3 regions of the Mesorhizobium sp. LEGMi-168a genome follow, and region 3 is predicted to be linked to each of the others. Evidence: predicted binding sites of a transcription regulator. Region 3 holds the regulator's gene; each other region holds the start of a gene.
The links. The regulator PhoB, encoded in region 3, activates phosphate uptake and scavenging genes when phosphate is short. The targets are predictions, from matches to a motif close to TGTCATNNANCTGTCAT.
Positions count from the first base shown of each region.

Region 1: a site for PhoB is predicted at 3,216-3,232, ahead of AC4FWB_RS33660 (acetoacetate decarboxylase). Genes of this name have one in related genera too.
Region 2: a site for PhoB is predicted at 8,264-8,280, ahead of AC4FWB_RS23725 (RNA degradosome polyphosphate kinase). Genes of this name have one in related genera too.

Region 1 is NZ_JBZEGV010000065.1:176-5,688, reverse strand. It holds gene AC4FWB_RS33675 (ABC transporter substrate-binding protein) at 1-970, opposite strand, end outside; gene AC4FWB_RS33670 (ROK family transcriptional regulator) at 1,103-2,299, shown strand; gene AC4FWB_RS33665 (3-hydroxybutyrate dehydrogenase) at 2,351-3,139, opposite strand; gene AC4FWB_RS33660 (acetoacetate decarboxylase) at 3,361-4,143, shown strand; gene AC4FWB_RS33655 (patatin-like phospholipase family protein) at 4,136-5,296, shown strand; partial or broken gene AC4FWB_RS33650 (TetR/AcrR family transcriptional regulator) at 5,378-5,513, opposite strand, start outside.
Region 2 is NZ_JBZEGV010000021.1:16,128-29,073, forward strand. It holds gene AC4FWB_RS23695 (LysR family transcriptional regulator) at 1-854, opposite strand, end outside; gene AC4FWB_RS23700 (cupin domain-containing protein) at 959-1,441, shown strand; gene fumC (class II fumarate hydratase) at 1,765-3,162, shown strand; gene AC4FWB_RS23710 (DoxX family protein) at 3,353-3,775, shown strand; gene AC4FWB_RS23715 (DoxX family protein) at 3,913-4,335, shown strand; gene ppx (exopolyphosphatase) at 4,374-5,909, opposite strand; gene AC4FWB_RS23725 (RNA degradosome polyphosphate kinase) at 5,906-8,101, opposite strand; gene AC4FWB_RS23730 (zinc-finger domain-containing protein) at 8,344-8,589, shown strand; gene AC4FWB_RS23735 (FAD-dependent monooxygenase) at 8,620-9,855, shown strand; gene AC4FWB_RS23740 (amino acid ABC transporter ATP-binding protein) at 10,145-10,948, opposite strand; gene AC4FWB_RS23745 (amino acid ABC transporter permease) at 11,025-12,182, opposite strand; gene AC4FWB_RS23750 (amino acid ABC transporter permease) at 12,187-12,946, opposite strand, start outside.
Region 3 is NZ_JBZEGV010000019.1:67,136-80,081, forward strand. It holds gene AC4FWB_RS22775 (response regulator) at 1-374, shown strand, start outside; gene pstS (phosphate ABC transporter substrate-binding protein PstS) at 902-1,960, shown strand; gene pstC (phosphate ABC transporter permease subunit PstC) at 2,025-3,011, shown strand; gene pstA (phosphate ABC transporter permease PstA) at 3,015-3,866, shown strand; gene pstB (phosphate ABC transporter ATP-binding protein PstB) at 3,863-4,666, shown strand; gene phoU (phosphate signaling complex protein PhoU) at 4,685-5,392, shown strand; gene phoB (phosphate regulon transcriptional regulator PhoB) at 5,412-6,101, shown strand; gene AC4FWB_RS22810 (ROK family transcriptional regulator) at 6,102-7,343, opposite strand; gene xylF (D-xylose ABC transporter substrate-binding protein) at 7,610-8,650, shown strand; gene AC4FWB_RS22820 (sugar ABC transporter permease) at 8,894-10,258, shown strand; gene AC4FWB_RS22825 (ATP-binding cassette domain-containing protein) at 10,281-11,081, shown strand; gene AC4FWB_RS22830 (CHASE domain-containing protein) at 11,212-12,855, shown strand.

The sequences.
Region 1 (5,513 bases), on a different contig from region 3:
TGCTGGCGAGCAGTTTCTGGCCTTCGACATAGTCCGGGTCCTTCTGCTGGAAGAACACGACGGAATCGGAGTTCAGGATGAAGCCGGGCTTGCCCCAGTCGGTTGGCGCCTGGGCACAGACATAATCCGTTCCTTCCTTGAAGCCCGCGGCGGTGAGCAGGCCGATCGTCCAGTCGCCCATGATGTGGAACGCCGCCTCGCCGCGACCGACGAGAGCCGACATCGAATCCCAGTCGCGGCCGTTCATGCCGGGATCCATATACTTGGACGTCATGGTGCGGAACTGTTCGAACGCCTTCACCATGCCCTCGCTGCGCATGGCGTCGACGTTACCCTCGACGAAGGCCTTCCTGTAAAGATCGAGATCCTGGCCATAAAGGACGACCTCGAAGACGGTGGCGTCGGTCCAGTCGGCGGTCGAGTGCGAGATGCAGATCTTGCCAATCGCCACGACCTTGTCGCAGGCTGCGTTGAACTCCGCCCAGGTCTTCGGAACCTCCGTCACGCCGGCGGCCTGCATGACTTTCGGCGAAGCCCATATCCAATTGATGCGGTGGATGTTCATGGGTGCCGCCACCCACTTGCCGCTCGGCTTCATCACCGGCAGCAATTCCGGCGCCACCACCTTCTCCCAATTCTCTGCCTTCGCGAGATCGTCCAGATCGGCGGTCATGCCGGTCTTGTTCCATTCAGCGATCTCGGGGCCCTTGAGCTGAACCGCCGGCGGAGCGTTGCCTGCGATCACGTCGGCGCGCAGCTTGGCGAGTGTGTTCGCGGTATGGCCGGCAATCGAGGTCTGCTGCCATTTTCCGCCCTTCGCCTCGAACATCTCGCCAAGCTTGGCTATAGCCTGCGCATCCGATCCGGTCGCCCATTGATGGAGCAGGTTGGTCTTCGGCTCGGCGAGTGCCGTGTTTGCAAGAAAGGCAAATGCCGCCGTAGCGACAAGGGTCGCCCTCAGATATCTCATCGTCTCACTCCCATTTGATTTCAGCACGGTTCATCACGACCGTTTCGCCGAGACCGCCCGCATCGCAGAGGGCCTCTAGTTTTTTCTAGAATGATCAAATACGATCGACAGTCAAGGAGCTTTACGACAAAAATGACAAAAAGCCTGCTCAGATCGCTGCTGGACGGCCAGCCTCCGGGCACGCCTGAAAGCCTTATCGTCCGGTGTCTCAGCCAGCGCGGCGCCATTTCCGCCGCGCAGATCGCCCGGCTCACCGGCCTGGCCCGCTCGACCGTCTCGACGGCTTTGACTGGCCTGAAGAAGTCGGGGATTGTGGTGGAACTGGCGGCGGCTGACGAAGCGGCCAAAGGCGTCGGCCGGCCGGCAGCGACGCTGACGCTCAATCCTAAAGCCGGCACCTGCGTTGGCATTCATCTCAGTCTCGACGAGATTCGGGTCGCTGTGGCCGACGTCTCACATTCGTTCATTTCTGAAAAAACTATCACCCTCGGCCTGGATTATCCTCCGGACCGGGCGGCAAAGCTCACCAAGGCGGCGATCGCGCAATGCTACGAGGAGAACAGCTTGCCTGCGTCTGGCCTCCTGGGTGTCGGGGTTTCGGTGTCGGGACCGGTCAGTCCCGAAGGCTTCGTCCAGCGGGCCAGCATCGTTCCCACTTGGGCTGGCGTCAACATCCGACATGTCTTCGGGCCGGTGCTGGAGCAGCCGATCTTCGCAGCCAATGAAAGCAACTGCGCCGCCATCGCCGAGATGATGTGGGGCGCCGCCGTCGGCTACGAGGACTTTGTCCTGTTCAAGATCGACCTCGGGGTCGGCGGCGCGATCGTTCAGCACGGACGCGTCGTGACCGGAATTGCCGGCGGCGCGGGCGAGTTCGGTCACATGAGCATCGATCCAACCGGCGATCTTTGCCGCTGCGGCAATCGAGGCTGCCTGGAACTCTACGCCAGCTTCAATCGGCCGCTGGAGCAGATCGCGCGCGTGACGGGTCGGCGCGTCACGATGGACGATGTGATCCGCATGGCCGAGCAAGGCGATGTCGGAGCGTTGCGCATGATCGAGGATACGGCCGAAATGGCAGGCCGTGGCCTGGGCATGATCGGATCCGTTCTGAACCCGCCCCTCATCATCATCGGAGGACGCATGGCGCTCGCCGGCGACATCCTGCTTACGCCGCTCATCGCAGCCTATGAACGGCACACCCTGATCAAGGCGCGGGACGTCGCCCCCGACAGGCGCACGCGAATAATCATCGGCAAGCACACCGAAAACGATGTGCTGCTCGGAGCCGTCGGCCTTGTCCTGAGCCATTACGGGCGACTTCAATAGCCATGGGGACCGGCAAGGACGCCGCGGCGGCGCCCCCTTAGGGAAGCGCGCCTACTGCGCCGTCCAGCCGCCATCCATCGGCAAGGTCGTGCCGGTCATCTGCTTGGCGGCGTCCGAGCAGAGGAAGAGCGTCAGTGCCGCAAGCTCCTCGACGGTGACGAACTCCTTGGTCGGCTGCGCGGCGAGCAGCACGTCGTGCTTGACCTGCTCCTCGGTCATGCCTCGCGCCTTCATCGTGTCGGGGATCTGCTTCTCGACCAGCGGCGTCCAGACATAGCCGGGCGCGATCGCGTTGACGGTGATGCCGTCCTGCGCCACCTCCAGCGCCACCGTCTTGGTCAAGCCGGCAATGCCGTGCTTGGCCGAGACATAGGCCGACTTGAACGGCGAGGCGACCAGCGCGTGCGCCGACGCCGTGTTGATGATGCGGCCCCATTTGCGGCTCTTCATGCCCGGTAGCACCGCCTTGATGGCATAGAAGGCCGCAAGCAGGTTGATGCGGATGATCGCCTCCCACTTGTCGTCGGGAAACTCCTCGATCGGCGCGACATGCTGGATGCCGGCATTGTTGACCAGGATGTCGAGGCTGCCGAACGCCTCTTCGGCCTCACGCACCATGGCGGTCACCGCGGCGCCGTCCATCATGTTGGCGCCGGAATAGCGGCACTTGACGCCGAAATCCTTCTCGATGCCGGCACGCTCCTGCTCGATCGAAGCGGCATCGCCCAGACCGTTGATGGTGACGTTGGCGCCCTCGGCGGCAAAGGCGCGGGCGATTGCAAGGCCGATGCCGCTGGTCGAGCCGGTGACGAGCGCATTCTTGGAAGACAGGGAACCCATGGGAAATCTCGCAAGAGAAGGGAGGGACTATGAGGCAGATAGTTTGTGCGACGCAACATGACAATGCCACGACCATGTGTCGGCTCGATTACAAGGTTGCGACGACCTTTGCCGGCTCGGTGACGCGCCGTCGTGCGGCTGACACGGCACTGTCATGCTGCCATGCAACATATTTGCCAGCGTATTCGCGCGGGGTCATTTTTCAAGCACGGGGCACCAGCATGGAAATCGCCGATGTCGTGAAGCGCGCCTATGCGATGCCGCTCACCAACCCGTCTTTTCCGCCCGGCCCCTATCGCTTCTTCGATCGCGAATACATCATCATCACCTACCGCACGACGCGCGAAGCGCTGGAGGCGGTGGTGCCGGCGCCGCTCGAGATCGATGAGCCGCTGGTCAAATACGAGTTCATCCGCATGCCGGATTCGACCGGCTTCGGCGACTATACCGAGACCGGCCAAGTCATTCCCGTGCGTTTCGGCGGACAGCACGGCGGCTATGTCCACTCCATGTATCTCGACGACGACGCGCCGATCGCCGGCGGCCGCGAGCTCTGGGGTTTTCCGAAGAAGCTCGCCAACCCGAAGATCGTGCATGAGGGCGAAGTGGTGGTGGGCACCCTTCACTATGGCAGCGTGCTCTGCGCCACCGGCACGATGGGCTACAAGCACCGCGAGGCCGACCATGATTCCGTGCTCGCCTCGCTCGCCGCGCCCAACTTCCTGATCAAGATCATCCCGCATGTCGACGGCAGCCCGCGCATCTGCGAACTGGTGCGCTACTACCTGACCGATGTGACGCTGAAGGAGGCGTGGACGGCGCCGGCCGCGCTCGACCTTCGGCCCCATGTCATGGCCGACGTGGCGAAGCTGCCGGTGCTCGAGGTCGTCTCGGCCGTCCATTTCACCGCCGATCTGACGCTCGGGCTGGGCGAAGTCGTCCATGATTATCTCGCTGACCAGTCGGCGGCCAGCGCAATCCAGCCGGAGAAGGCTCGTGCTTGAACGCACCCGAAACAAGGCGGTTGCCGCCACTATTGAGGAAATCACCGCGCAATATGACCGCATCGCCCTGGTCTTCCAGGGCGGCGGCGCGCTGGGCGCCTACCAGGCCGGTGTCTACCAGGCGCTTTCCGATGCCGGCTGCGAGCCGACCTGGCTCTCCGGCGTCTCGATCGGCGCCATCAACGCCTCGATCATCGCCGGCAATGAGCCGAGCCGACGCCTGCAGCGGCTGGAGCAGTTCTGGCAGACGATCTCCGGCCGCAAGATCTGGGCCTATACGCCCGAGGGCGACATCTATCGCGACATCCGCAACCGCACCTCGTCATGGATGACGATGACCATGGGCCAGCCCGGCTTCTTCAAGCCGCGCAGTCCCAACCCGTGGTTCCAGCCGCCCGGCGCGGACGGCGCCACCAGCTTCTACGACACCGCCGAGCTGAAAGAGACGCTGGAGAGCCTGATCGATTTCGACGTGCTCAACGACGGCAGGAAGCGGCTCAGCGTCGGCGCGGTCAATGTCAGGACCGGCAACTTTGTCTATTTCGACACCGACAAGGTGCGCATCGGGCCGGAGCACATCATGGCGAGCGGCGCGCTGCCGCCGGCCTTCCCCTCGATCCGCATCGAGGGCGAGTATTACTGGGACGGCGGCATCGTCTCCAACACGCCGCTGCAATATCTGCTCGACCAGGAGGAAGACCGTTCCTCGCTGGTCTTCCAGGTCGATCTGTTCAGCGCCCGCGGCGCGCTGCCGCGCGGCATGGCCGACGTGCTGTCGCGCCACAAGGACATCATGTATTCGAGCCGCACGCGCCAGAACACCGACAATTTCCAGCGCATCCATGCGCTCAAAATGAAGCTGCTCGATGCCTTGAAGCGCGTGCCGCCGGAGCAACTGAAGGATGGTGAGAAGGAACTGATCGCCGACTACTCCGATGCCGGCGTCGTCAACATCGTCCACCTGATCTACCAGCACAAAGGCTATGAGGGTCACGCCAAGGACTACGAGTTCTCGGGCACCTCGATGCGCGAGCACTGGGAAATGGGTCTCGAGGACACCGAACGCACGCTGCGCCACAAAAAGTGGCTGATGCTGCCGACCAATGTCGAGGGCGTCGCCATCCACGACCTGCACCGCGAGGATCCGACCTGACCAGCGGCAGCGGGCGGACGAAGCGTTCCTCGTGATTGGATAGTTGAGTGGCCTCAGACTTCAGCGCTCAACTTCGTTGCCCTAGCTCTTGGCTTCAGCAACTCCGTTCTGGTGCGCTACGAGATAAGAGCGAAACATAATTGTGAGCTGCCTTTCGGCCTCGATGCCATCGGCGGGAGCCAAAACCCGGTGGCAGAAGGCCGGAACCGTCCCGTAA
Region 2 (12,946 bases), on a different contig from region 3:
TGCCAGTACATCCTGACCGCGGGCGAAGGAATCGAGATCGGCGCTTGATAAATGCCGATCGGCAAGGATTTTGCGGCTGCCGTCGCGAACTGCCTTGGGACGGCGGCCAGATAAGGTCCGCTCGCCACCGCCAGCGCGACGGCCTGGAAATGCGGCAGGGCGAGCGTGACCCGGCGCGCCCGGCCCATCCTGCCCAGCGCGTCGTCGGTGAAGCCCGACATCGAGCCATCGATGGAGCGCAGCGCATGCGGCAGTTCGCAGAAGAGATCGAGGGGCACCTGCTCGCCCTCGCCGATGCCCGCCTGGCGTAGCGCGAGATTGTCTTTCGCCGCGATGATGGCGAAGGGCGAGCCGAACAGCGGCACGCTGGAGACCCATTCAGCGACCTCCAGCGGACGCTCCAGCGCCACATCGATCTGATCTTCCTGCAGCAGCCTGGAGACATCGCCGATGGCGCTATCGAGGAAGCGGAACGAGACGCGGGGCGCCATCGCCGCGATGCGTGCGGCAAAGGGCGGCATCAGGAGCAGGGAGAAGAAATCCGCGCCCATGAAGGTGAAGGTCCGTTCGAGTGTCGCCGGATCGAAGTCCGTCGTGGGCTGGAAGGCGCGCTCGATCTCGCGCAGCGCCGCGCGCACCGGCTCCGCCAGGCTTTCGGCGCGCGGCGTCGGCACCATGTCGTTGCCGCGCCGGACAAAAAGCTGGTCGTTGAGCGCATGACGCAGGCGGTTGAGCGCCGCGCTCACGGCTGGCTGGCTGAGGCCGATCTGCTCGCCGGCGCGCGTCACGCTCTTCTCGCGCAACAGCGCGTCGAGGACTCTCACCAGGTTGAGATCCAGCGCGTTCAAATTCATCGCATCAATTCGCCCCATACGATCATTCGATTTCCATCGCCCGCCCGTCCTTGGTTAGGTCGCGTCGACGCCGCTTCGCCGGCCCGACAAAGGAAAGAGCAGCCATGACAATGATCAACAGCGCCATCGCAGGCAAGGAACTCCTTTGGTTCAACAACACGCTCGTCGCCATCCAGGTCTCCTCGGCCGACGGCGAGGACGGCATCTGCGTCATCGAGCACCGCCTGCCTTATGGCGATTCTCCGCCGCTGCATGTGCACCGGAACGAGGATGAGATTTTTCACGTCATCGAGGGACGGATGCGGTTCCAGATCAACGGCCATGAGCGGATCGTCGGCTCCGGCGAGACCGTCATTGCGCCGAAAGGCCTGCCGCACACGTTCAAGGTCGAATCCCCGGAAGGCGCGCATACGCTTACCGTCACGCGCGGCTCGGATTTCGAGACGATGGTTCGCCAGGCAAGCCGGCCGGCAGAGCGGCTGGACCTGCCGCCGCCGGCGGAGCCGACGCCCGAGATGATCGCGGCGCTGACGAGGATGTGCGCGGAGAATGGGATCGATATTCTGGGGCCGCCGATGGGTAGCTAATCTCCCCACTTGTGGGGGAGATGTCCGGCAGGACAGAGGGGGGCGCTGTCCCGCCGGCTTATCCGTATTTCTACTGCGTACTTATGGCCTTGGTTGTGAACAGGCTCTACTGAAAGGTTGCGTTCCTTCGCGCCCCCCTCTGCCCTGCCGGGCATCTCCCCCACAAGGGGGGAGATTGGCCGTCACCACCGCCCCGCCACAAGGGGAGAAGGAAGAGGCGCCATTTCAAACCGATTTGCATCCCTCTCCCTCGCAATCTCCGCTTGCTGCCGTTTGTGCAACGCGATACGCCGTTGCCCAAACTGACAGACCGGAGATTTCCCGTGAGCGCTCAAAAGACCAGAACCGAAACCGATACGTTCGGTCCCATAGAGGTTGCGGCCGACCGCTATTGGGGCGCGCAGGCGCAGCGTTCGCTGGGCAATTTCAAGATCGGTTGGGAAAAGCAGCCGGCCTCGATCGTGCGGGCACTCGGCGTCATCAAGCGCGCGGCGGCCGAAGTGAACATGGAGATGAAGCGGCTGGATCCGGCCGTCGGCAAGGCGATCGTGGAAGCCGCGCAGGAAGTCATCGACGGCAGGCTCAACGACCATTTCCCGCTGGTGGTCTGGCAGACGGGCTCCGGCACGCAGTCCAACATGAACGCCAACGAGGTGATCTCCAACCGGGCGATCGAGATGCTTGGTGGCGTCATGGGCTCGAAGACGCCGGTGCACCCGAACGACCACGTCAATATGAGCCAGTCGTCGAACGACACCTATCCGACGGCCATGCACATCGCCTGCGCCGAGCGCATCGTGCACGACCTCATTCCGGCGCTGCATCATCTGCATAAGGCGCTCGGCGCCAAAGCCCGCGCCTTCAACCACATCATCAAGATCGGCCGCACCCATACGCAGGACGCCACGCCGCTGACCCTCGGCCAGGAATTTTCCGGCTATGCCGCACAGGTCGCCTCGTCGATCAAGCGCATCGAGCAGACGCTGCCCGGCCTGCAAGAACTGGCGCAAGGCGGCACCGCTGTCGGTACTGGCCTCAATGCGCCGGTCGGCTTTGCCGAGAAGGTGGCGGACCGCATCGCTTCCATCACCGGCATTTCTTTCGTCACCGCGCCGAACAAGTTCGAAGCGCTGGCCGCGCATGACTCCATGGTCTTCTCGCATGGCGCGATCAACGCGGCGGCCGCCGCGCTGTTCAAGATCGCCAACGATATCCGCTTCCTCGGCTCCGGCCCGCGCTCCGGCCTCGGCGAGCTGTCGCTGCCGGAAAACGAGCCGGGCTCGTCGATCATGCCCGGCAAGGTCAACCCGACCCAGTGCGAGGCGCTGACGCAGGTCTGCGTGCAGGTGTTCGGCAACAATGCCGCGCTCACCTTCGCCGGCAGCCAGGGCCATTTCGAGCTCAATGTCTACAACCCGCTGATGGCCTACAACTTCCTGCAGTCGGTGCAATTGCTCGCCGACGCCTCGGTCTCCTTCACCGACAATTGCGTGGTCGGCATCGAGGCGCGGGAAGACAACATCAAGGCGGCGCTCGAGCGTTCGCTGATGCTGGTGACGGCGCTGGCCCCCACCATCGGCTATGACAATGCCGCCAAGATCGCCAAGACCGCGCACAAGAACGGCACCACGCTGCGCGAGGAAGCCTTGGCCACCGGTCTGGTCAGCGAGGCCGATTACGACCGGCTGGTGCGGCCGGAGGACATGACGCATCCGGGATGAAGTGTTGGGTGGCATTTTGGCAGTGGGAGAATTTGCTCCCGCAGCCAAGTCAGGCGAAACGAATTCGCGCCGGCCGCCCGATCACGGAAACATATAATCTGTGAACAATGTGTCGTCGCATAAGCGGCTTTGGTGAACAGTCTTCGTCCTCTATCTGACTGGGCATTCAAACCCCATTCGGAGACTCGCCATGTCCATCAACACTTCCGCCGCTGCCGCCGGCACTGCGTCCAACAGCTCCACTACTATCCTGCTCGGCCGCATCCTGCTTTCCGTCATCTTCCTGCTTTCCGGTTTCGGCAAGCTCACCGCCATTTCCGGCACCGCTGGATACTTCGGCGCGCTCGGCCTGCCGCTGCCGACCGTAACGGCCGTTGTCGTCGGCCTGATCGAGCTGCTCGGCGGCCTTGCCATTCTCGTCGGCTTCCAGACGCGGATCGCCGCCTGGGTGCTCGCGATCTTCACGATCGCCACCGGGCTGGTCGCTCACACCGGCTGGGCCGACCAGATGCAGATGATCCAGTTCCTCAAGAACCTCGCCATCACCGGCGGCTTCATCCTGCTCGCTTCCTCGGGCGCCGGCGTCTATTCGATCGACGCCAAGCGCGGCTGATCTTTTCCGCCCAGACTGAAACGTTCCTCCCAACCGAACCGAAGCGGCGCGGAATTTTCCGCGCCGCTTTTTCGTTTTCCGGTTGTAGGCGTAGACTGCGCCGGCAGCCGGCATGATGCCGGCAAGGGAGGTGACCAATGCCCCGCAACGCATTGCTTCTCGTCTCGCGGCTGCTGCTCGCCGCGTTGTTCGTGCCCTCCGGGTTCCAGGCGCTCACCAACATCGCCGGCACGACCAGCTATTTCGCCGGCCTCGGCCTGCCGCTGCCGACTCTTGCAGCCTGGGGCACCGGCCTGTTCGAGCTGATCGCCGGATTGCTGATCCTCGTCGGCTTCCAGACACGGATCGCAGCGCTGCTGCTTGCCGCCTTCTCGATCGCCGCCGGCTTCATCGGCCATTACGGCCAGGGCGCTGACGATGCGACTTTAGCCTTCATGCACCAGCAGATGCTGATGAAGGACATCGCCATTGCCGGCGGCTTCCTGGCGCTTGCCATGGCCGGCGCAGGCACATGGTCGGCGGACGGGCGGAGCATCGGCATCGGCGCCGAGGTGACCTGAGCCACCTGTTTCACCGAACCTTATTTGACAGAGACGCCCTATTTTACCGACACACTCGGCCCGCCCTCGACCGCCAGCACCAGGCGGCGGTTGGTGATGCGCGCCAATTGCGCCAGCCGCCCGGCGGGGCGTTCGCCATAGAGGTCGGCGAGCGACGCCGGCAGCACCAGCGCCAGCGCGCCATTGCCGCGGCTTTCCCATTTGAGCCGCGGCATCACGCCCGGCATCGCCGCCGTCAGCAGATAGACGACCCGCATCATCGCCGCGAGCGCACGCGCACGCTCGAGCACGCGCGGCGGCGCCAGCGTCTTGATCTCAGGCGCGATGCCATCGTTGAAGATACCGTCATGCCGGTAGGCGCTGGCCAAGGCCAGATAGGCGCGACCGGGATGGTCGACGCCGATGAAGGAGGCATGCGCGATGATGTTGAGCGACTGCCTGCCGCGATATTCGGGGTGCGCGCGCCAGCCGATATCGGCGAGCAGGCAGGCAGCGTGGCGGTAGCGTGCTTCGTCCGCCGTCTCGTCGATGCCGAAGGCCTGGAAGGCCTTGCCGGTCCATTCGACGAGGTCGTGCGCGTGGTGGACCGAGCGCGAGCGCAAAAGCGCCAGCTCTTCGGCGGCCGAGATCAGCGGATCGGCTTTCTGCTCGGCCGCGTCGAGCAGCGAATAGAGGAAGCCTTCGCGCACGCCCTGCGCCGAGACGACGATCTTCGAGGGCTGCATGGCCGCCATGATCTCCTGCAGCACGACGGCGCCGTAGGGCAGCAGCGAACGGCGGTTCTTGGAGACGCCCTCGATGCCCCGGACCTTCTCGACCTCGCCCTTGGCCACCTGCCTGAGGAAACTCTGGGCGCTGTCGGCGCCGATCTCGTAATGATGCATGACGCCGAGTGGGTAGTTGTTCATCTCCATGTGCAGCCGGGCAAGGTTTCGCCAGGTGCCGCCGACAGCGTAGAAGACCCTGCCCTGCCCGCCCTTCAAAAGCTTCGCCCGCGCCAATTCCTGGCGGGCGATCTTCTGTGCCTGGACCAGCGAGTTCTTCGCCATATCCTGCAGGCGCAGGCCGCCGAGCGGCAGCGTGATGCCGTCGCCGATCGACTCGCCATTGATGTCGACGAGCTCCAGGCTGCCGCCGCCAAGGTCACCGGCGATGCCGTTGGCCGGATAGAAGCCGGAGATGACGCCGAGCGCGGAATAATGCGCCTCCTGCCGGCCGGAGAGCACGCGGATCTCGGTCTTCAGCACATCCTCGGCGCGGTGGATGAAATCCGGGCCATTGACCGCCTCGCGCGCCGCCGCGGTCGCCAGCACATACATGTGCTCGGCGCCGGCCTGGTCCGAAAGCGCGCGGAAACGGCGGAACTCCTCCATCGAGCGCGTCACCGCCTCGGGATCGAGCTTGCCCGTCGAAACGATGCCGCGGCCGAGGCCGGCCAGCATCTTTTCGTTGAACAAAAGCGTCGGCGAGCGCGCCAGCCCTTCATAGACGACGAGACGGATCGAGTTCGATCCGATGTCAATGATCGACAGCGGCCGCCGGTCCTGGAGCCGGCCCTGGGAAATTGAAATCACGCGGCGCCGTTCTTCTTGCGGCGCTTGAACTGGGCGATACGCCTGGGCGCATGCGATTTCAGCGCGTCACCCCGTCCGGAAAGGCTCGGATTGGTCATGAAATATTCCTGCGCGTTGAACGGTTCCTCGCCCTCCTCCAGCACGACCCGCCGGGAGGTGCCATCAGCCAATACGTCGAAACTTTGCTGGTTGTCCATGACGTTGCCCAGCATGATCTGGCCAAGCACCTGTTCATGCACAGTTGGATTGGTGATCGGCACCAGGGTCTCGACGCGGCGGTCGAGATTGCGCGGCATCATGTCGGCCGAGGAGATGTAGACGATCGCCTCGTCGGACGGCAGGCCGTGGCCGTTGCCGAAGCAGAAGATGCGGCTGTGCTCGAGGAAGCGGCCGACGATCGACTTCACCCTGATATTCTCGGAAAGGCCAGGCACCTGGGGTCTCAGGCAGCAGATGCCGCGCACGACGAGGTCGACCTCGACGCCGGCGCGGCTGGCGTCATAGAGCGCGTCGATGACGATCGGGTCGACCAGCGCGTTCATCTTCATCCAGATGCGGGCCGGCCGGCCCTCGCGCGCATGGGCGATCTCATCGGAGATGTGTCTCAGGATGCGGTTGCGCAGCGTGAAGGGCGACACGGCAAGGCGCATTTCCTCGGCAGGCTCGGCATAGCCGGTGATGAAGTTGAAGATCTGCGCGACGTCGCGGGCGATCGTCGGGTCGGTGGTGAAGAAGGACAGGTCGGTGTAGATGCGCGCGGTGACGGGATGGTAGTTGCCGGTGCCGAGATGGACGTAGTTGCGCAGCCTGCCATCCTCGCGGCGCACGATGAGCGACATCTTGGCGTGCGTCTTCAATTCCAGGAAGCCGAACACGACCTGGACGCCGGCGCGCTCGAGGTCGCGCGCCCAGCGGATGTTGGCCTCTTCGTCGAAGCGCGCCTTGAGCTCGACAAGTGCGGTGACCGACTTGCCGGCTTCGGCCGCGTCGATCAATGCACGCACGATCGGGCTGTCGTTCGAGGTGCGGTAGAGCGTCTGCTTGATGGCGACGACTTCCGGATCGGCCGCCGCCTGGCGCAGGAACTGCACCACCACGTCGAAGGATTCATAGGGGTGGTGGACGATGATGTCCTTCTCGCGGATGGCGGCCAGGCAGTCGCCGCCATGCTCGCGGATGCGCTCGGGGAAACGCGGATTGTAGGGCGTGAATTTGAGGTCGTCGCGCGGGATGGCGACGATCTCGGAGATCTGGTTGAGCGCCAGCGGGCCGGTCAAGACGCTGATGCGGCTTGACGTGACGCCGAGTTCGCCGGCGACGAAGTCGCGCAACTCGGCCGGCATCAGTGTGTCGAATTCGATACGGATCACCGACCCGCGGCGGCGGCGCTTCAGCGCCGTCTCGAACAGTCGCACGAGATCTTCCGACTCTTCCTCGACCTCGATATCGCTGTCGCGGATGATGCGGAACGTGCCCGAACCCTTGACCTCATAGCCAGGGAAAAGCTTGCCGATATAGAGGCCGACCGCCTCCTCCAGCGGGATGAAGCGCACATGGTGCTTGCGGTCGGGCAGACGGATGAACCGCCGCAGCGCCACCGGCAGGCGCAGCAGCGCGCTCATCTCCTCGCCATTCTTGCGATGGCGCAGTTGCAGCGCCATCGAGAAGCCGAGATTGGGGATGAACGGAAACGGGTGCGCCGGGTCGATCGAGAGTGGCGTCAGCACCGGAAACACCTGGTCCTGGAAATGCTCTTCCAGCCAAGCCCTCTCATCCTTCGTCAGCGCGTCGCGGGTAATGCTCTCGATGCCTTCCTTGTTGAGCAGCTCCATCAGGGTCGACAGGCTCTTCTGCTGGTCTTCCTGCAGGCGCTCGACCTCGCGCAGCAATTGCTCGAGCTGCTGCTCGGGCGTGCGGCCGTCCGGGCTCTTCAGCGCGATACCCTCGCGCACCTGGCCGGCAAGGCCGGCGACGCGGACCATGAAGAACTCGTCGAGATTGGCGGCCGAGATCGACAGGAAGCGGACGCGCTCGAGCAGCGGATGGTGCCCGTTCAGCGATTCCTCAAGCACACGGCGGTTGAACTGCAGCCAGGAGAACTCGCGGTTGACGAAACGGTCGGGATTGCCGCCGTCGGGGCTCGCCGCCTCGACGCTGATGAACTCGCTCTGCACCGGCTTCAGTTCGGTCATGTTTCCTGCTCTTGCCCGCAATCGCCCTTTTTAGCGCCATACACCGCCGGACGCGTGATCGACGCTCTAACACGCTTCTGTGACGCATGATCGGTCACGGAATCGCTCCGATCCCCAGGGTCATGCGCTTAACCGGCTCAACTTATCCTCTGCCAGTCTTTTGCGACAGTTTCATTTCATCGATCTTGCAAACTGACCGGTTATGATCCAGATGCAAACGGGCCGAACTGAAGGAGACGACGATGGCAGGCGGTTCCATTCCCCATTTCCAGAACGATGCGGGCCATCCGGCAATCGACATCGGCGTCAAGGAATTCATGTGCACCGGCGCCAACCCGCCTTTCGACCATCCGCATGTCTTCCTCGACATGGGTGACGACAATGAGAAGGTCTGCCCCTATTGCTCGACCCTCTATCGCTATTCGCCGAAGCTGAAGGCGACAGAAACGGAACCTGCTGGCTGCCTCTATATCGACCAGGCCGCCTGATTCTTCCCGGTCGTGGATGACTGCTAGATCATGACTGACGCACGGTCCCGGCAGGCCGTCATCGCCGGGGCCGGCATCGCCGGGTTGACGGCAGCGCTTGCCTTTGCCGGGCGCGGTTATGCCGTCACGATGCTGGAGCAGGCCGGCCAGCTCGAAGCGGCAGGCGCCGGCATCCAGCTTTCCCCCAACGCGACCCGCGTCCTGCGCCAACTCGGCGTGCTCGACAGCTTGCGGCTAAGCGCGATCAGGCCCGAAGCAGTGGTGCTGAAGGACGCCGCCAGCTTGCGCGAGCTGGCGCGGGTGCCGCTGGGCCAGGCGGGCGAAGAGCGATGGGGGGCGCCCTATCTCGTGGCGCACCGCGCCGATTTGCAGGCGGCGCTGACGGCCAAAGTTGCGGAGCGGCCCGAGATCCGACTCATCACCGGAGCGCGGGTGACGGACATCGCCGTCGCGCCGCAAAATATCGTCGTCAGGGCGCAAAGGGATGGCGGCAGCATGGAGGCGGCCGGCGGCCTTTTGGTGGGCGCCGACGGCGTCTGGTCGTCGGTTCGATCGCGACTTGCCGGCAAGGAGCCCGCCTTCAGGAAAAGCCGCTTTTCCGGCGAGCTCGCCTGGCGCGCCACGGTGGCGGCAGACAGCGCCGCCGGCCAGGCCTTCGCGGCGATCGGCGCGACCGACTGCGTCACCACCTTTCTGCATCCGGGCTTCCACATGGTCGCCTATCCAGTGAGCAAGGGCAGCGCCTTCAACCTGGCGGCCTTCACCAGGGGCGAGCGCATCGCGGAAGGCTGGTCGGGCCACGCCGACCCTGCCATTCTTGCCAACGCCATGCGCGGCACGTCGGCGGCGCTGGCAAGACTTGCCGCGCTCGCCGGGCCATGGACGGCGTTTCCGATCCACACCGTCGAGCAAAGGCGTTGGACGATGCCGGAAGGTGTCGCGCTGATCGGCGACGCGGCGCATGCCATGACGCCATTCGCGGCGCAGGGCGCGGCGATGGCGATCGAAGATGCAGCGATGCTCGCCGACCTGGTTGGAGATTTCCCGGCTGATCCATGGCAGAGCCTCGCCATCTGGGAGAATCTTAGACGGCCGCGCATCGAGAAGGTGCTCAGGCGCGGCGCGCTCAACCGCCTTGCCTGGCACGCCTGGGGACCGGTCGCGATCGCCCGCAACCTGGTGCTCGCGACCCGGCCGGCGGATAAGCTCGCGGCGGATCTGGACTGGCTTTACGGTTGGGAGCCGTGGAAGGTGGTGAGGCGCTGAGAAGCTTTTAAAAGCCAACCAGAAACTAGATATGCTGGCGGGACAGCGCCCCCCTCTGGCCTGCCGGCCATCTCCCCCACAAGGGGGGAGATCAGACGTCACGCCGGCTTTCGCCAATCACCAGCGCTGCAAGGCGAAGCGAGGCGACGCAACTGCCAATCTCCCCCTCGTGGGGGAGATGGCCGGCAGGCCAGAGGGGGGCGCGAAGGAATGAGGCGCTGCCAATTCTACCGACACAAAAAGGCCCGACCCTAGCGGCCGGGCTTTTCCGAAATCGCTGCCGGATCGCTCAGTGCAGGATCTGCGACAGGAACAGTTTCGTGCGCTCATGGCGCGGATGGTCGAAGAACTCGGCCGGCGTGTTCTGCTCGACGATCTGGCCCTGATCCATGAAGATCACCCGGTTGGCGACCTTGCGGGCAAAACCCATCTCGTGGGTGACGCAGAGCATGGTCATGCCCTCCTCGGCCAGGCCCACCATGGTTTCCAGCACTTCCTTGATCATTTCCGGGTCGAGCGCCGAGGTCGGCTCGTCGAACAGCATGATGCGCGGGTTCATGCAGAGCGAGCGGGCGATCGCCACGCGCTGCTGCTGGCCGCCGGAGAGCTGGCCCGGATATTTGTTGGCCTGCTCGGGGATCTTGACGCGCTTCAGGAAATGCATGGCGATTTCCTCGGCCTGCTTCTTCGGCGTCTTGCGCACCCAGATCGGCGCCAGCGTGCAGTTCTCCAGGATGGTGAGGTGCGGGAAGAGGTTGAAGTGCTGGAACACCATGCCGACCTCGCGGCGCACCTCGTCGATCTTCTTAAGATCGTTGGTGAGTTCCTTGCCGTCGACGATGATCTTGCCCTTCTGGTGCTCTTCCAGCCGGTTGATGCAGCGGATCATCGTCGACTTGCCGGAGCCGGACGGACCGCAGATGACGATGCGCTCGCCGCGCATCACCTTGAGGTTGATGTCCTTGAGCACATGGAACTCGCCATACCATTTGTGCATGCCGATGATGTCGATGGCGACATCGGTGGTCGAGATGTGCATCTTCTTGGCATCAACCTTGATGTCTTCCGCGCTGACGGCGTTTTCGGTGGCCATGGCCGATTCCCCTTTATCGTTGCATTTGATGCATGTCGTTATCCCAAAACCGCTACACACTTTTGGGCGACATGCATCAGCGTTTGTAACCGGTGTCGAGCCGGCGTTCGGTGTACATTGAATAGCGCGACATGCCGAAGCAGAACAGCCAGAATACGAAGGCGGCGAAGACAAGACCGGATTTGGCGGTCTGCGACGTCGCCCAGTTGGCGTCGGACAGGTTCTGCTTGACCACGCCCAGCAGGTCGAAGATCGAGATGATGAGCACCAGGCTGGTGTCCTTGAACATGCCGATGAAGGTGTTGACGATGGCGGGGATGACCAGCTTCAGCGCCTGCGGCAGCACGATCAGGCCCATCTTCTGCCAATAGCCGAGACCGAGCGAATCGGCGCCCTCATACTGGCCTTTCGGGATCGCCTGCAGGCCGCCGCGCACCACTTCCGCCATATAGGCGGCGGCAAACAGCGATACGCCGATCAGCGCCCGCAGGAACTTGTCGAAGGTGACGCCCGCGGGGAGGAACAGCGGCAGCATGACGCTGGCGAAGAACAGCACCGTGATCAGCGGAATGCCGCGCACGAACTCGATGAAGATGACGCACAAGAGCCTGACGATGGGCATTTTCGATCGGCGGCCGAGCGCCAGCACGGTGCCGAGCGGCAGCGACACGACAATGCCGACGAAGGAAAGGCTGAGCGTGACCAGGAGGCCGCCCCAGCGCGAGGTCTCGACAAGAGGCAGCCCGAACACGCCGCCGGACAGGAGAAAGAAGGAGACGACCGGCAGCACCAGGAAGAGCAGGATGGCGTTCAGCCCTTTGCGCGGCACGCGCGGGATCAGCATGGGCACCAAAAGCACCACCAGCAGCACCGCGACGAGGGTCGGCCGCCAACGCTCCTCGATCGGATAGATGCCGAAGATGAACTGCCCGAGCTTGGCGTTGACGAAGGCCCAGCAGGCACCGCTCCAGCCATCCGGCTGGACGCCGCCTTGCGAGACGGTCGCGCAGACGGTGCGGTTCGGCCCGATCCACTGGGCGTTGATGAAAGCCCAGTTGATGACCTGCGGCAGAACCCAGGCGACGATGGCGATGCCGATGATGGTGAGGATGGTGTCGCCGACCGAGCCGACGAGATTCTTGCGCACCCAGGCGATGGCGCCGCGCTCGCCGAGCGGCGCCGGCTCGGCCAGCGCCATCTCGGTGCGCACCCAGGACATGTCGTGTTCCTGCATGGCCCTACCTCTCCACCAGCGCCATTCTGGCGTTGACGACGTTCATGACCGCCGAGGTCACGAGGCTCAGCACCAGATAGGCAATCATCATGATCAGCACGCCCTCGACGGCCTGCCCTGTCTGGTTGAGCACCGTGCCGGCCGTGGCTGTGAGGTCCGGATAACCGATTGCGATCGCCAGAGACGAGTTCTTGGTCAGGTTGAGATACTGGCTGGTCAGCGGCGGGATGACGATGCGCAGCGCCTGCGGCACCACGACCAGTCGCAGGATTGGCCCGGAGCGCAAACCAAGGGCGCCAGCTGCTTCTGTCTGGCCCTTGCTGACACCTCTGATGCCAGCGCGCACGATCTCGGCGATGAAGGCGGCGGTGTAGCAGGAGAGCGCCATGTAGAGCGACAGGAATTCCGGTTTGACCTGGAAGCCGCCGGTCAGGTTGAAGGTCGACTGCTTCGGGAAATCGAAGGTAAGCGGCATTCCGCTGAGCAGGAAGGCGAGCACCGGCAGGCCGACGATCAGCGCGACCGACGTCCAGAACACCGGAAACCGCTGGCCGGTCGCCATCTGCCGCTGGCGCGCCCTGTGGGCGACGAACCAGGCCATGGCGAGCGCCACGACGAAGGCGACGATCATCAGCCAGGAGCCCTCGCCCCAGAGGGCGCGCGGGAAATAGAAGCCGCGCTGGTTGAGGAAAGAGCCGAAGGGCAGATGGATGCTCTCACGCGGCGCCGGCAGCACGGCCAGCACGCCGGAATACCAGAAGAAG
Region 3 (12,946 bases):
ACAATGAGGTGAACCAGCTGGTGTTCACGCAAATCCTCGGCGAGACCGGCTATCATTTCGAGATCGTCGGCAATGGCCGCAAGGCGCTCGACGCCTTCGGCAAGCTCAATCCGCGCATGATCCTGATGGACGTATCGATGCCGGAGATGAGCGGGCTGGAGGCGACCGCGGCCATCCGCCAGCTCGAAGCCGAGATGGGGACGCGTGTGCCGATCGTCGGCGTCACGGCGCACGCGCTGAAAGGGGACCGCGAACGCTGCCTGGAAGCCGGCATGGACGACTACCTGCCGAAGCCGATCAGCCCGAAGGCGCTGCTTGAAAAGCTCGAAAGATGGCTCGGCCCGGATGCGGAGGTCCGACGCAGCGCCGGCTAAAAGCACTTCCAGGAAAAGTGCGGCGCTGCCAGGGCGGTTTTCTCTTAGCCGGCATCCGCTGCTCGTTCGTTACGCGGACGTATGGTGTGATCGCACCATACCAAAGCGATGGTCAAGCCGGAACAATAGCGGCTGTCGATTCCGCCCTTCGGTTACGGGCGGGAGCAGCGACCGCCGGCAAGGAACAGCGTCGACTCTACCCCAACGGACCTGTTTTCGGCGATGGCTAGGCCATGATCCGCTCTGGCTTTCGGGCAACGCGCTCTCGTCCGGATTTTATTTCCCGGCGGCCGAGATCCGGCCGCCGGGATAATTTTTGATTCAAAAGTCGGACAAGTTGCTGATTCCCGCGGCAAACTCCGGCTGGCCCGCAAAAGGCGGCCGCAGGCCTCTCCAGCTATCCCTGTTCAGACGTTACCGGGCTGACACGAAACTGTCATGCGACTGTAATAATCGAAGGCTATTGCGCTCCCCGGGCGCCGATAGACGGGTGCCGAAAGACCATATTCCGAACAGGAGCAGGCCACATGAGACATTTCATCCGCTCGGCGGCCGTTGCGATTGCAATGGCTGCGGCATCCACGCTTTCCATCTCCGCCGCGATGGCGGCCGATATCTCGGGCGCCGGCGCCACCTTCCCCTATCCGATCTACGCCAAGTGGGCTGACGCCTACAAAAAGGAGACCGGCGTCGGTCTCAACTATCAGTCGATCGGCTCCGGCGGCGGCATCAAGCAGATCAAGGCCAAGACCGTGACCTTCGGCGCTTCCGATGCGCCGCTCAAGGGCGAAGAACTTGACGGCACCGGCCTCGCACAGTTCCCGATGGTGATGGGCGGCATCGTTCCGGTCGTCAATCTCGAAGGCGTCAAGCCGGGCGAACTGGTTCTCGACGGCCCGACGCTGGCCGACATTTTCCTCGGCAAGATCACGAGCTGGGATGACGCGGCGATCAAGAAGCTCAATCCCGACGTCAAGTTGCCGTCGCAGGCGATCGCGGTGGTTCACCGTTCCGATGGTTCGGGCACCACGTTCAACTTCACATACTATCTCGGCGACGTCAGCGCTGATTGGAAGTCGAAGGTCGGCGTCGACAAGGCTGTGGAATGGCCAGTCGGCATTGGCGCCAAGGGCAATGAGGGCGTTGCCAACAACGTTTCCCAAACCGGCGGCGCGATCGGCTATGTCGAATATGCCTATGCCAAGCAGAACAAGCTGACCCACACCGACCTGGTGAACAAGGACGGCAAGAAGGTCGAGCCGACGGCGGCGGCGTTCTCGGCTGCCGCGGCCAACGCCGACTGGAGCTCGCAGCCGGGCTACGGCGTCATCCTGGCCAATCAGCCGGGCGCCGAATCCTGGCCGATGACGGCTGCGACGTGGATCCTCGTCTACAAGAAGCCCGACGATGCGGCGGCCACGACCGAAGCGCTCAAGTTCTTCGCCTGGTCCTACGCCAAGGGCGACGACATGGCCGGCGCGCTGGACTATGTTCCGATGCCCGACGCGGTCGTGAAGAGCGTCGAGGGGATGTGGGGCAAGGACATCGTCGACGCGAACGGCAAGCCGCTCTACTCCGGCATGTAATTCCTGCGGAATAAGGAGGGCGCCTCCGGCGCCCTCCTGTCGCTTTCGAAATGCGAGGGGCTAGATGACTGCCGTTTCCGAAGCCGTGACATCGTCCGCCATGCGGACCAGAGAAGCGACGGTGCGCCGCTTCGCCTTCACCGACATGGCCTTCCGGACGGCGACGCGCGCTTCCGCCATCCTCGTGCTGGTCCTGCTTGGTGGCGTCGCGATCTCGCTGATTGCCGGCTCGTGGGAGGCGCTGTCGAAGTTCGGCTTCTCCTTCCTGACCACCGAGGCCTGGAATCCGGTCACCGAGAATTTCGGCGCCCTGGCGCCGATCTACGGCACCATCGTCACCTCTGCCATCGCCATTCTTATCGCCGTGCCGATCGGTATCGGCATCGCCGTCTTCCTGACCGAGCTCTGCCCGCGCCCGCTCCGCCGCCCGATCGGCATCGCGGTCGAGCTGCTCGCCGGCATTCCCTCGATCATCTACGGCATCTGGGGCCTGTTCGTCTTCGCGCCCTTCCTGCAGACGACGGTGCAGCCCTTCATCATCAATCTTTTCCACGGCATACCGGGCCTCTCCAGCCTGTTTGCCGGTCCGCCCTACGGCATCGGCCTGCTGACCTCGTCGCTGATCCTTGCCATCATGGTGCTGCCCTTCATCACCTCGATCACCAAGGACGTGTTCGACACCGTGCCGGCGGTGCTGAAGGAATCGGCCTACGGCATCGGCTGCACGACCTGGGAAGTGACCCGGCGCGTGACCATCCCCTATACCCGCGTCGGCATCATGGGCGGCGTCATGCTCGGCCTCGGCCGCGCGCTCGGCGAGACGATGGCCGTCACCTTCGTCATCGGCAACGCGCATCGCATCAGCGCTTCCCTGTTTGCACCGGGCACGACGATCTCGGCGACCATCGCCAACGAATTCACCGAAGCCGACGGCGAGCTCTACACATCCTCGCTGGTGGCGCTCGGCCTGATCCTGTTCATCATCACTCTCATCATCCTCGCCATCGCGCGCTACATGCTGTTGCGCATCGATAGCCGGACCGGAGCCTGACCGATGTCGACAGCCGCATCGCTCCACCAAAGCCGCAAGCGCAAGAATGCCGTGATGATGGCGCTGTGCGTCATCGCGGCGGGCATCGGCCTTGCCTGGCTGGCGCTTATCCTTGGCGCGCTGATCTACAAAGGGCTCTCCGGCGTTTCCCTGGCCGTCTTTACCGAAATGACGCCGCCGCCCGGCGACGCCGGCGGTCTGCTCAACGCCATCTACGGCAGCATCGTGATGACCATCATCGGCATCATCGTCGGCACGCCGATCGGCGTGCTCGCCGGAACCTACATGGCCGAATACGGGCGCTTCTCGCGTCTGACCACGGTGGTGCGTTTCATCAACGACATCCTGCTGTCGGCGCCCTCGATCATCGTCGGCCTGTTCGTCTATGAGCTGATGGTGCGCCCGATGGGCCACTTCTCGGCGATCGCCGGCGCGGTTGCGCTGTCCATCCTGGTGATCCCCGTCGTGGTGCGCACCACCGAGGACATGCTCAACCTGGTGCCCAACGCGCTGCGCGAAGCCGGCACCGCCATCGGCGCGCCGCGCTGGGTGGTGATCCGCTCGGTCGCCTATCGCGCCGCACTGTCCGGCATCGTCACCGGCATATTGCTGGCGATCGCCCGCATTTCCGGCGAGACGGCGCCGCTGCTCTTCACCGCGCTCAACAACCAGTTCTGGTCGAGCAATCTCAACGCGCCGATGGCCAGCCTGCCGGTGACCATCTTCCAGTTTGCGCTCAGCCCCTATGAGGAATGGCAGCAGCTGGCCTGGACGGGCGCACTCATAATCACCCTGACGGTTCTCGGGCTGAGCGTCTTCGCCCGCAGCCTTACCGGACGCAGAGAGGACAGATGAAACCGATGTTGTCCACCGACCTGAACGTAGCCGACACTGCCGTCGAGAAGGCCAAGATCGAGGTCAAAAACCTCAACTTCTACTATGGCCAGTCGAAGGCGCTGAAGGACATCAACCTGTCGCTGCCCGAACGCAGCGTCACCGCCTTCATCGGGCCGTCGGGCTGCGGGAAGTCGACGCTGCTGCGCGTGCTGAACCGCATCTACGAGCTCTATCCGAAGCAGAGCGCCGAAGGCCAGGTGCTGCTCGACGGCAAGAACATCCTCGACCGCTCGCAGGACCTCAACCTGCTCAGGACCAAGATCGGCATGGTGTTCCAGAAGCCGACGCCGTTCCCGATGTCGATCTACGAGAACATCGCCTTCGGCGTCAGGCTGTATGAGAAGATCAGCAAGGCCGAGATGGACAACCGCGTCGAGCAGGCGCTGAAGCGCGCGGCGCTGTGGAACGAGGTCAAGGACAAGCTCAACGCCAGCGGCCAGAGCCTTTCGGGCGGCCAGCAGCAGCGGCTCTGCATCGCCCGCACCGTGGCGGTGAAGCCGGAGGTCATCCTGCTCGACGAGCCGGCCTCGGCGCTCGATCCGCTGTCGACCGCCAAGATCGAGGAACTGATCGACGAATTGCAGGCCGACTACACGATCGTGATCGTCACCCACAACATGCAGCAGGCGGCGCGCGTGTCGCGGCAGACGGCGTTCATGTATCTCGGCGAGCTGGTCGAGTTCGACCGAACCGAGAAGATCTTCACCTCGCCCCGCGAGAAGCGCACGCAGGACTACATCACCGGCCGCTTCGGCTGAGTTCACACGAGGACATCAATCATGGCCCATACGGTCGCTTCCTTCGACGAGGATCTCGGGCAGATCAGCCGGCTCATCCGTGATATGGGCGATCTCGCCGGCTCGATGGTCGGCGCCTCGACCAAGGCTCTGCTCAATTCCGACAATGCTTTGGCGCAGCGCGTCGTCTCCGACGACGCCATCATGGACGCGCGTCAGCGCGAGCTCGACGACCGCGCCATCACGCTGATCGCCAAGCGCCAGCCGATGGCCGACGACCTGCGCAGCGTGGTCGGCGCCATCCGCATGGCCGGCGACCTCGAGCGCATCGGCGACCTCGCCAAGAACATCGCCAAGCGCGTCGGCTCCGTCGGCGTCAGCGCCGCGCCGCGCGACCTATCGCACTCGATCGACGCGATGGCGCAGCTGGTGCTGATCCAGGTCCAGGGCGTGATCGAGGAGTACACGGCGGGCGACGCCACGGCGCTCGCCAAGCTCAGGAACGACGACGAGCGCGTCGACGTCAAATACACCTCCGTCTTCCGCGAGCTCCTGACTTACATGATGGAGGATCCGCGCAACATCACGGCTTGTACGCACCTCCTGTTCTGCGCCAAGAATCTGGAGCGCATCGGCGACCATGTGACCAACATCGCCGAGAACGCCTATTATGTGCTGACCGGCACCCAATTGCCCGCCAATCGTCCGAAGCAGGACGAGACGGCGATGTCGGCGCCGGCGGCGTGACAGCGAAGGTGCCTGCCAAATGATCGCCCCACGCATCATGGTGGTGGAGGACGAGGAGCCGCTGGGGGTGCTGCTCCGCTACAACCTCGAATCCGAGGGTTATCAGGTCGAGGTGGTGACCCGCGGCGACGAGGCCGAGATCCGCCTGCAGGAGAACGTGCCCGACCTTCTGGTGCTCGATTGGATGGTGCCGGCGGTTTCCGGCATCGAGCTTTGCCGGCGCCTCAGGATGCGGCCCGAGACCGAGCGGCTGCCGATCATCATGCTGACCGCGCGCGGCGAGGAAAGCGATCGCGTGCGCGGCCTCTCGACGGGCGCCGACGACTACCTGGTCAAGCCGTTCTCGACGCCGGAATTCATGGCCAGGGTCAAGGCGCTGTTGCGCCGCGCCAAGCCGGAGGTGCTGTCCAGCGTGCTCAAGGTCGGCGACATCGTGCTCGACCGCGAATCGCACCGCGTCTACCGCAAGAAGAGCGAGATCAGGCTCGGCCCGACCGAGTTCCGGCTGCTCGAATTCATGATGCGGCATCCCGGCCGGGTGTTCTCGCGCAGCCAGCTGCTCGACAATGTCTGGGGCGAGACGATCTATATCGACGAGCGCACGGTGGACGTGCATGTCGGACGCCTGCGCAAGGCGGTCAACAACGGCCGCATGCCGGACGTCATCCGCACGATACGCGGGGCGGGCTACGCGATCAGGGAAGACTGATCAGGCGACGTTCTTTCCGGTGCCGGTCCTCGCCTGCACGCCCGGCGCGAAAATCTCCTGGTCGACGAAGCTCAGCGCGCGCATGGCGCAGCCTTCGCGTATCAGCGGCAATTCGTTCGGCTCAGTGTCGAAGGAGATCGATTTTGAGTGCTGGCCGCCGGCGGTCTGGGCGATGGCTTCCCGCAACGCCGGCTCGATCAGGTCGAAAGCCGCGGCGCTGACGCCGACCATGGCGACCGGCGCCGGGTCGATCAGCGCGAACAGGCTGCCCAGCCCAAAGCCCAGCGCTTCGCCCGCCCGGCGATAGGCCTCGCGCTCCGGGCCGTCTTTTTCGCGCGCCTTCGCGGCAAGAGCCCGCATGTCGGCGTCGCCGACGTCGACCGGCTCGGCATCCTCGCTCATCTTCATGGCGCTGCGCCAGATGGCGTAGTTGCCGGCATAGGCCTCGACGCAGCCGCGGCGTCCGCAGCGGCAGAGCGCGCCGCCGGGACGGTGGATCATGTGGCCGAACTCGCCGCCGGAAGAGTGCGTGCCGGTGAACAGCTCGCCCTTCAGCACCAGCCCCATGCCGATGCCGTGCGAGAGCAGGATGGCGATGAAGTTGTCGCGGTAGCGGTCGGGGTCGCGCCATTGCAGCGCCACCGCCATCATGTTGCAGTCGTTCTCCATGGTGGCGGGAATGCCGAATTCATGCTCCAGGATGTCGGCGAAGGGAATGTCGGTCAGCGGCGTGATCGGCGACCACAGCATGGCGCGGGCGTGGGAATCGGTGATGCCCTGGATGCCCATGGCAATGCGGGCGACGCTGCCGACATCGAGATCCGGGTCCTCCAGCCGGCGCCGGACAATCGCCGTGCATTCGCCGATCAGCTCGTCGCGCGGCATGGTCAGCGTGTCGAGGCGCCGCTGCTCTTCGGCGATGACCTGACCGGCATAGTCGATGACGGCGACGGAGAGGAAATTCAGCGACAGTACCACCGTCACCACCGCGGCCGCTTCGGGGTTGAGGGCGAGGCCGACTTGTGGCCGGCCGCGCTTCAGCGACGTGGTCTCGCTCGGCTTGCTCTCGGCCAGGATGCCTTCCTGGATCAGGTCGGCAGAGATCGCCGAAATCGTCGAGTGGCTGAGCCCGGTGGTCGCGGCGATTTCCGTGCGCGACGGCTGGTCGGCCCGGCGCACGGCCGAGAGCACCATGGCGCGGTTGCGCCGGCGCAGGTCGTCGTGGCGGATTCCGACCGACATCGTTTTCCTTCCTCCCGGGCGTCGCGGCCTTCTCATCATGCCATGGGCCGTCGCCGACGTGCTAGGGATACTGGCAGAAGCTGCCGGGGCTGTCATTATTTATTGCGGAGCTCGAAAAAAAGTTTGCGACACCTCAAAAACCATCAGAATCGCAGTTGACAGCGCTTCGACGTTGCATCAGTGTTTTTTCGAGGCTCGAAAAAAAGCCTCTGTGTGCGGCCTTCGGGCCAGTCTGGGTCGCGCCGCAATGGCGCAGGGAGGAAATCATGAAGAGATTCGCAACCGCCATCCTGGCGGGTGTCGCCATGTCGCTGACGCTGGCGTCGGTCGCAGAGGCAAAGGACAAGGTGATCGGCGTTTCGTGGTCGAATTTCCAGGAAGAACGCTGGAAGACCGACGAGGCGGCGATGAAGAAGGCCATCGAGGCCGCCGGGGACAAGTACATCTCCGCCGACGCGCAGTCCAATCCGGGCAAGCAGCTGACCGACGTCGAGAGCCTGATCTCGCAGGGCGCCAACGCGCTGATCATCCTGGCGCAGGACGCCTCGGCGATTGGGCCGGCAGTTCAGAAGGCGCTGGACGAAGGCATTCCGGTCGTCGGCTACGACCGCCTGATCGAGAACAAGGACGTGTTCTACCTGACCTTCGACAACAAGGAAGTCGGCCGCATGCAGGCCCGCGAGGTGTTCAAGGCCAAGCCCGAAGGCAACTACGTCTTCATCAAGGGCTCGGGCGCCGATCCGAATGCCGATTTCCTGTTCTCGGGCTCGATGGAAGTGCTGAAGGAGGCCATCGACAGCGGCAAGGTCAAGAATGTCGGCGAGGCCTATACCGATGGCTGGCTGCCTGCCAACGCGCAGAAGAACATGGAGCAGTTCCTGACCGCCAACGACAACAAGGTCGATGCGGTCGTAGCGGCCAATGACGGCACCGCCGGCGGCGTCGTCGCGGCGCTGACGGCGCAAGGCCTGGCCGGCACCGTTCCGGTCTCCGGCCAGGACGGCGACCATGCCGCGCTCAACCGCATCGCGCTCGGCACGCAGACGGTGTCGGTGTGGAAGGATGCGCGCGAGCTCGGCAAGAACGCCGCCGAGATCGCCTCGCAGCTCGCCGACGGCAAGAAGATGACCGATATCGCCGGCGTCAAGGACTTCACGACGCCTGGCGGCAACACCGTCAAGTCGCTGTTCCTGACCCCGGTCGCGATCACCAAGGACAATCTCAACCTCGTCATCGATGCCGGCTGGATCAAGAAGGACGAGGTCTGCGCCGGCGTTGCCGCCGGCAGTGTCGCGGTCTGCAATTAAGCCGACCGACGCCTGTCCAAATCCTGACGCCGCGGCCCAAGGGCCGCGGCGTTTCTCAAAAAGGTTTCCCGCTGCGCATAAACCGGGAAAGTCGTTGGAGCAGCTCATCGTCCGGCAGGATCGTCGAACAGCTGCAGCCGCTTGTTTTCACGCAATTCCGGACGGGCTACACACTTTCCCTGGAATTGCTCTAGCATCGTGGTCCGGCATCCGCGCCAGACGGCAAGCCGGTGGGAGGAGATCATGACCGATACGACCTCTGATACGCCGGCCAACCCGGCCGCGGATCGCGCGCGTGCCTCCGAACTCAGCGCCGTCGGGCGCTTCCTCAAGGCGACCGAACTCGACACGCGCATGCTCGGCATGGTCGGCGCGCTTTTGATCATCTGGATCGGCCTGCACGTCATCTCGAGCCTGCGGCTCGGCGTCAATCCGCTCGATTTCGACAGCCGCACGTTCCTTACCCCGCGCAATCTGTGGAACCTCTCGGTGCAGACCTCGGCCGTGGCGATCATGGCCTCCGGCATGGTGCTGGTCATCGTCATGCGCAACATCGACCTCTCCGTCGGCTCGGCCGAGGGGCTGATCGGCATGGTGATGGGTTTCGCCCAGGTGCATTTCCTGGTGCGCATGGTCGGGCTCGAGCTCGGCAATCCGTGGATCTGGGTGCTGGCGCTGGCCATCGGCCTGGCGCTCGGGTTGCTGATCGGCGCCTTCCAGGGCTTCGTCATCGCCTATCTCGAAGTGCCGGCTTTCATCGTAACGCTGGGTGGCTTGCTGGTCTGGCGCGGCGCTGCCTGGTGGGTCACCAGCGGCCAGACGGTGGCGCCGCTCGACGCTACCTTCCAGCTCATGGGCGGCGGACCGGCCGGCTCGATCGGCGCCAGATGGAGCTGGGTCGTCGGCATCGTCGCCTGCGTGGCGGTGGTGTTTGCGCTGTTCAACGGCCGGGTGCAGCGCAAGCGCTTCCGTTTCCCGTTGCGTCCGATCTGGGCCGAGACGCTGCTCGGCGCGGTCACCTGTGCGGTCATCATGGGCGCGGTGTGGCTGGCCAATTCCTATCCCTGGCCGGTCGGCATCGTGAACCGATACGCCACCGCCAACAACATCACCGTTCCCGAAGGCGGCCTGTTCATCGCCCATGGCATCGCCATTCCCGTGCTGATGGCGGTCGCGGTCGGCCTGATCATGACCTTCATCACCAAGCGCACCCGCTTCGGCCGCTATGTCTTTGCCATCGGCGGCAATCCGGAGGCGGCGAACCTTGCCGGCATCAACACGCGCTGGATCACCATGAAGGTGTTCATGATCATGGGCGTGCTGGCGACGATCGCCGCCGCCATCTCGTCGGCGCGGCAGAATTCATCGACCAACGCGCTCGGCACGCTGGACGAGCTCCTGGTGATAGCCGCGGCGGTGATCGGCGGCACTTCGCTTGCCGGCGGTTCGGGAACCGTGCTTGGTGCCATGCTTGGCGCGCTTTTGATGCAGTCGCTGCAGTCCGGCATGGTGCTGCTCGGCGTCGACTCGCCGCTGCAGAGCATCGTTGTCGGCGCGGTGCTGGTCATCGCCGTCTGGCTCGACACCATTTACCGCAAGCGCGTCTGATCAGGCAGGGAGGAGAAGGATCATGGCTGAGAAAACCGCTCCCGCGGACGTCCCGCTGGTCGACATGCGCAACATCTCGATCGCCTTCGGCGGCATCCGCGCCGTCGACGACGCATCCATCGATCTCTTCCCCGGCGAGGTGGTGGCGCTGCTTGGCCACAACGGCGCCGGCAAGTCGACGCTGATCAAGATCCTGTCCGGCGCCTACAAGCGCGATGCCGGGCAGATCTTCGTCACGGGCGAGGAAGCATCGATCGCCAATCCGCGCGACGCCAAGAAATACGGCATCGAGACGATCTACCAGACGCTGGCGCTTGCCGACAATGTCGACGCCGCCGCCAATCTTTTCCTCGGCCGCGAGCTGATGACCGCCTGGGGCACGCTTGACGACGTCGCCATGGAGGCCGAGGCGCGCAAGGTGATGGGCCGGCTCAATCCGCGCTTCCAGCGCTTCAAGGAGCCGGTGATCAAGCTGTCCGGCGGGCAAAGGCAGTCGGTGGCGATCGCCCGCGCGATCCTGTTCAACGCCCGCATCCTGATCATGGACGAACCGACCGCGGCCCTCGGTCCCCAGGAGACGGCCCAGGTCGGCGAGCTGGTGCGGCAGCTCAAGGCCGACGGCATCGGCATCTTCCTGATCAGCCACGACATCCACGACGTGTTCGAGCTGGCCGACCGGGTCTGCGTGATGAAGAATGGCCAAGTGGTGGGCACCGCCCGCACCGGCGACGTGACGCAGGACGAGGTGCTCGGCATGATCATTTTGGGCAAGTGCCCGCCGGGCGCGATTCCGGGCCCGGGAGCGCTGAAGATCGCGGCGTAAGGCAATAAGTTAGTTGGCTAATTTACGATTAGGTGATGTGCCAGTGGCCGTGATGGATTGGCCTCGCCATTGTGTTGGCACGGAGACTTGCCCATAAAGGTGGTCAACCATCGATGGGCCGCCTCCTGCGTTGAAAAAGCTCTTTCCGATCGTCGCATTCATCGCCGTCTCGCTGATCAGCCTGACGATGGCGGGGTTCGCCTATTTCGCGACCCAGGAAGCGGCGCGCATCAAGTTCGAGGGAACGGCCGACGATGCGCTCAACCGCATCGAGAGCCGCATCGACCTGCATCTGTCGCTGTTGCGCTCGACGCAGGCGCTGTTCGATGCCCGCAACGGCGACATCACGCGCGGCGAGTTCAACGCCTTCTTCACCGCGCTCGATATCGACGACAATTTCGCCGGTCTGCGCGGCATCGGCTTCCTGAGGCTGGCCAAGACCGGCGACGAGGCGGCGGTCGAGCGCGACATCCTGCACGATCACGGCTCGGCGCATCCGATCTACCCGGCCACGACCGAGCAGCCGTGGCGCACGCCCATCGTGCTTTTCGAGCCGCTCGATACGTCCAACCAGTCGATCATCGGCTTCGACATGTTCAGCGAGCCGGTACGGCGGACGGCGATCGAGAAGGCCATGGCGGACGACCAGCAGCATGCCAGTGGCCTTGCCCAGCTCGGCCTGGGCGCCGAGGTGACGCAGACCTTCCCCGGATTCCTGGTTTTCGTGCGGCTGAACGTGGAAACGGCCCCGGACGTCATCAATGCCAGCCGCTCCTCGACCGCAGGCTTTCTCTATGCCGCCTTCCGCGCGCGCGATTTGTTCCAGGTAGCGCTCAGCAAGGCACCGCTGCTGCCGGTCAATGTCGAGATCTATGACGGCAAGCCGGGTGCCGACAATCTGCTGTTCCGCTCGGAGGCGCCGCCTGCCGATTCCCTGGGCTCGAAGCTTGTGGCGCGCCGGGATATCGTCGTGGCCGGCCGACCCTGGACTGTTCTGTTTCGGCCGACCAGCGCTTTTTCGCTGCCTTCCTCGCGCGCCATTCCGGTGATGCTCGGGCTGTTCGGCCTGCTGCTTGCCGGGGCGATCGCCCTGGTGGCCCGTTATCAGGAGCGCGCCTATGAGGCGAAGTCGCTGCTGCATGAAGCGACGGAGAAGAGCCTGCTGGAAAAGGACCTGATCCTGCAGGAGATGAAGCACCGCATCAAGAATTCGATCACAAGGGTGCTGGCGATCGCGCGCCAGACGGCCGCCCAGGCCACCGACGTGAAGGAGTTCTCGGCATCTTTCTCGGCGAGGCTGCAGGCGATGGCGGCTTCACAGGACATGCTGACACGCTCGCGCTGGCAGAAGGCGGACCTTGGCGATCTCCTGCGCACCGAACTCGGGCAGGTGTTCGGCAAGGCGCTTCCTGACGGCATATTGTCGGGGCCGGAGGTGCTGCTCGACGAGACGACCACGCAGGCGCTCGGCCTGACCTTCCACGAGCTTGCCACCAATGCGCTGAAATATGGCGAGGCCGGCAGTTCGGCCAATGCTCTCAAGGGAGACTGGGCGCTGAAAGTCGGCTGGATGGTGGAGGGACGCGGCCGTGAGCGGACGCTGGTGCTCACCTGGCGCGAGACAGGGCAGGAAAGACTGGAAGCACCGGAAAAAACCGGCTTCGGCACCAAACTGATCGATCTCAATGTCACACGCGAATTGCGCGGCACGATCAAGCGCGATTTCCAGGCCGACGGCCTGAAGGTGGAAATAAGGATTCCGCTGACAGGGTGAACGGATCGAAGTCGTTTAGGGTGTGTTGATATTCAGGTGATGCCGGCCTGCGAATGGCGGCTCCCTGCGCTTCCGGTGCTCACGTACTTTA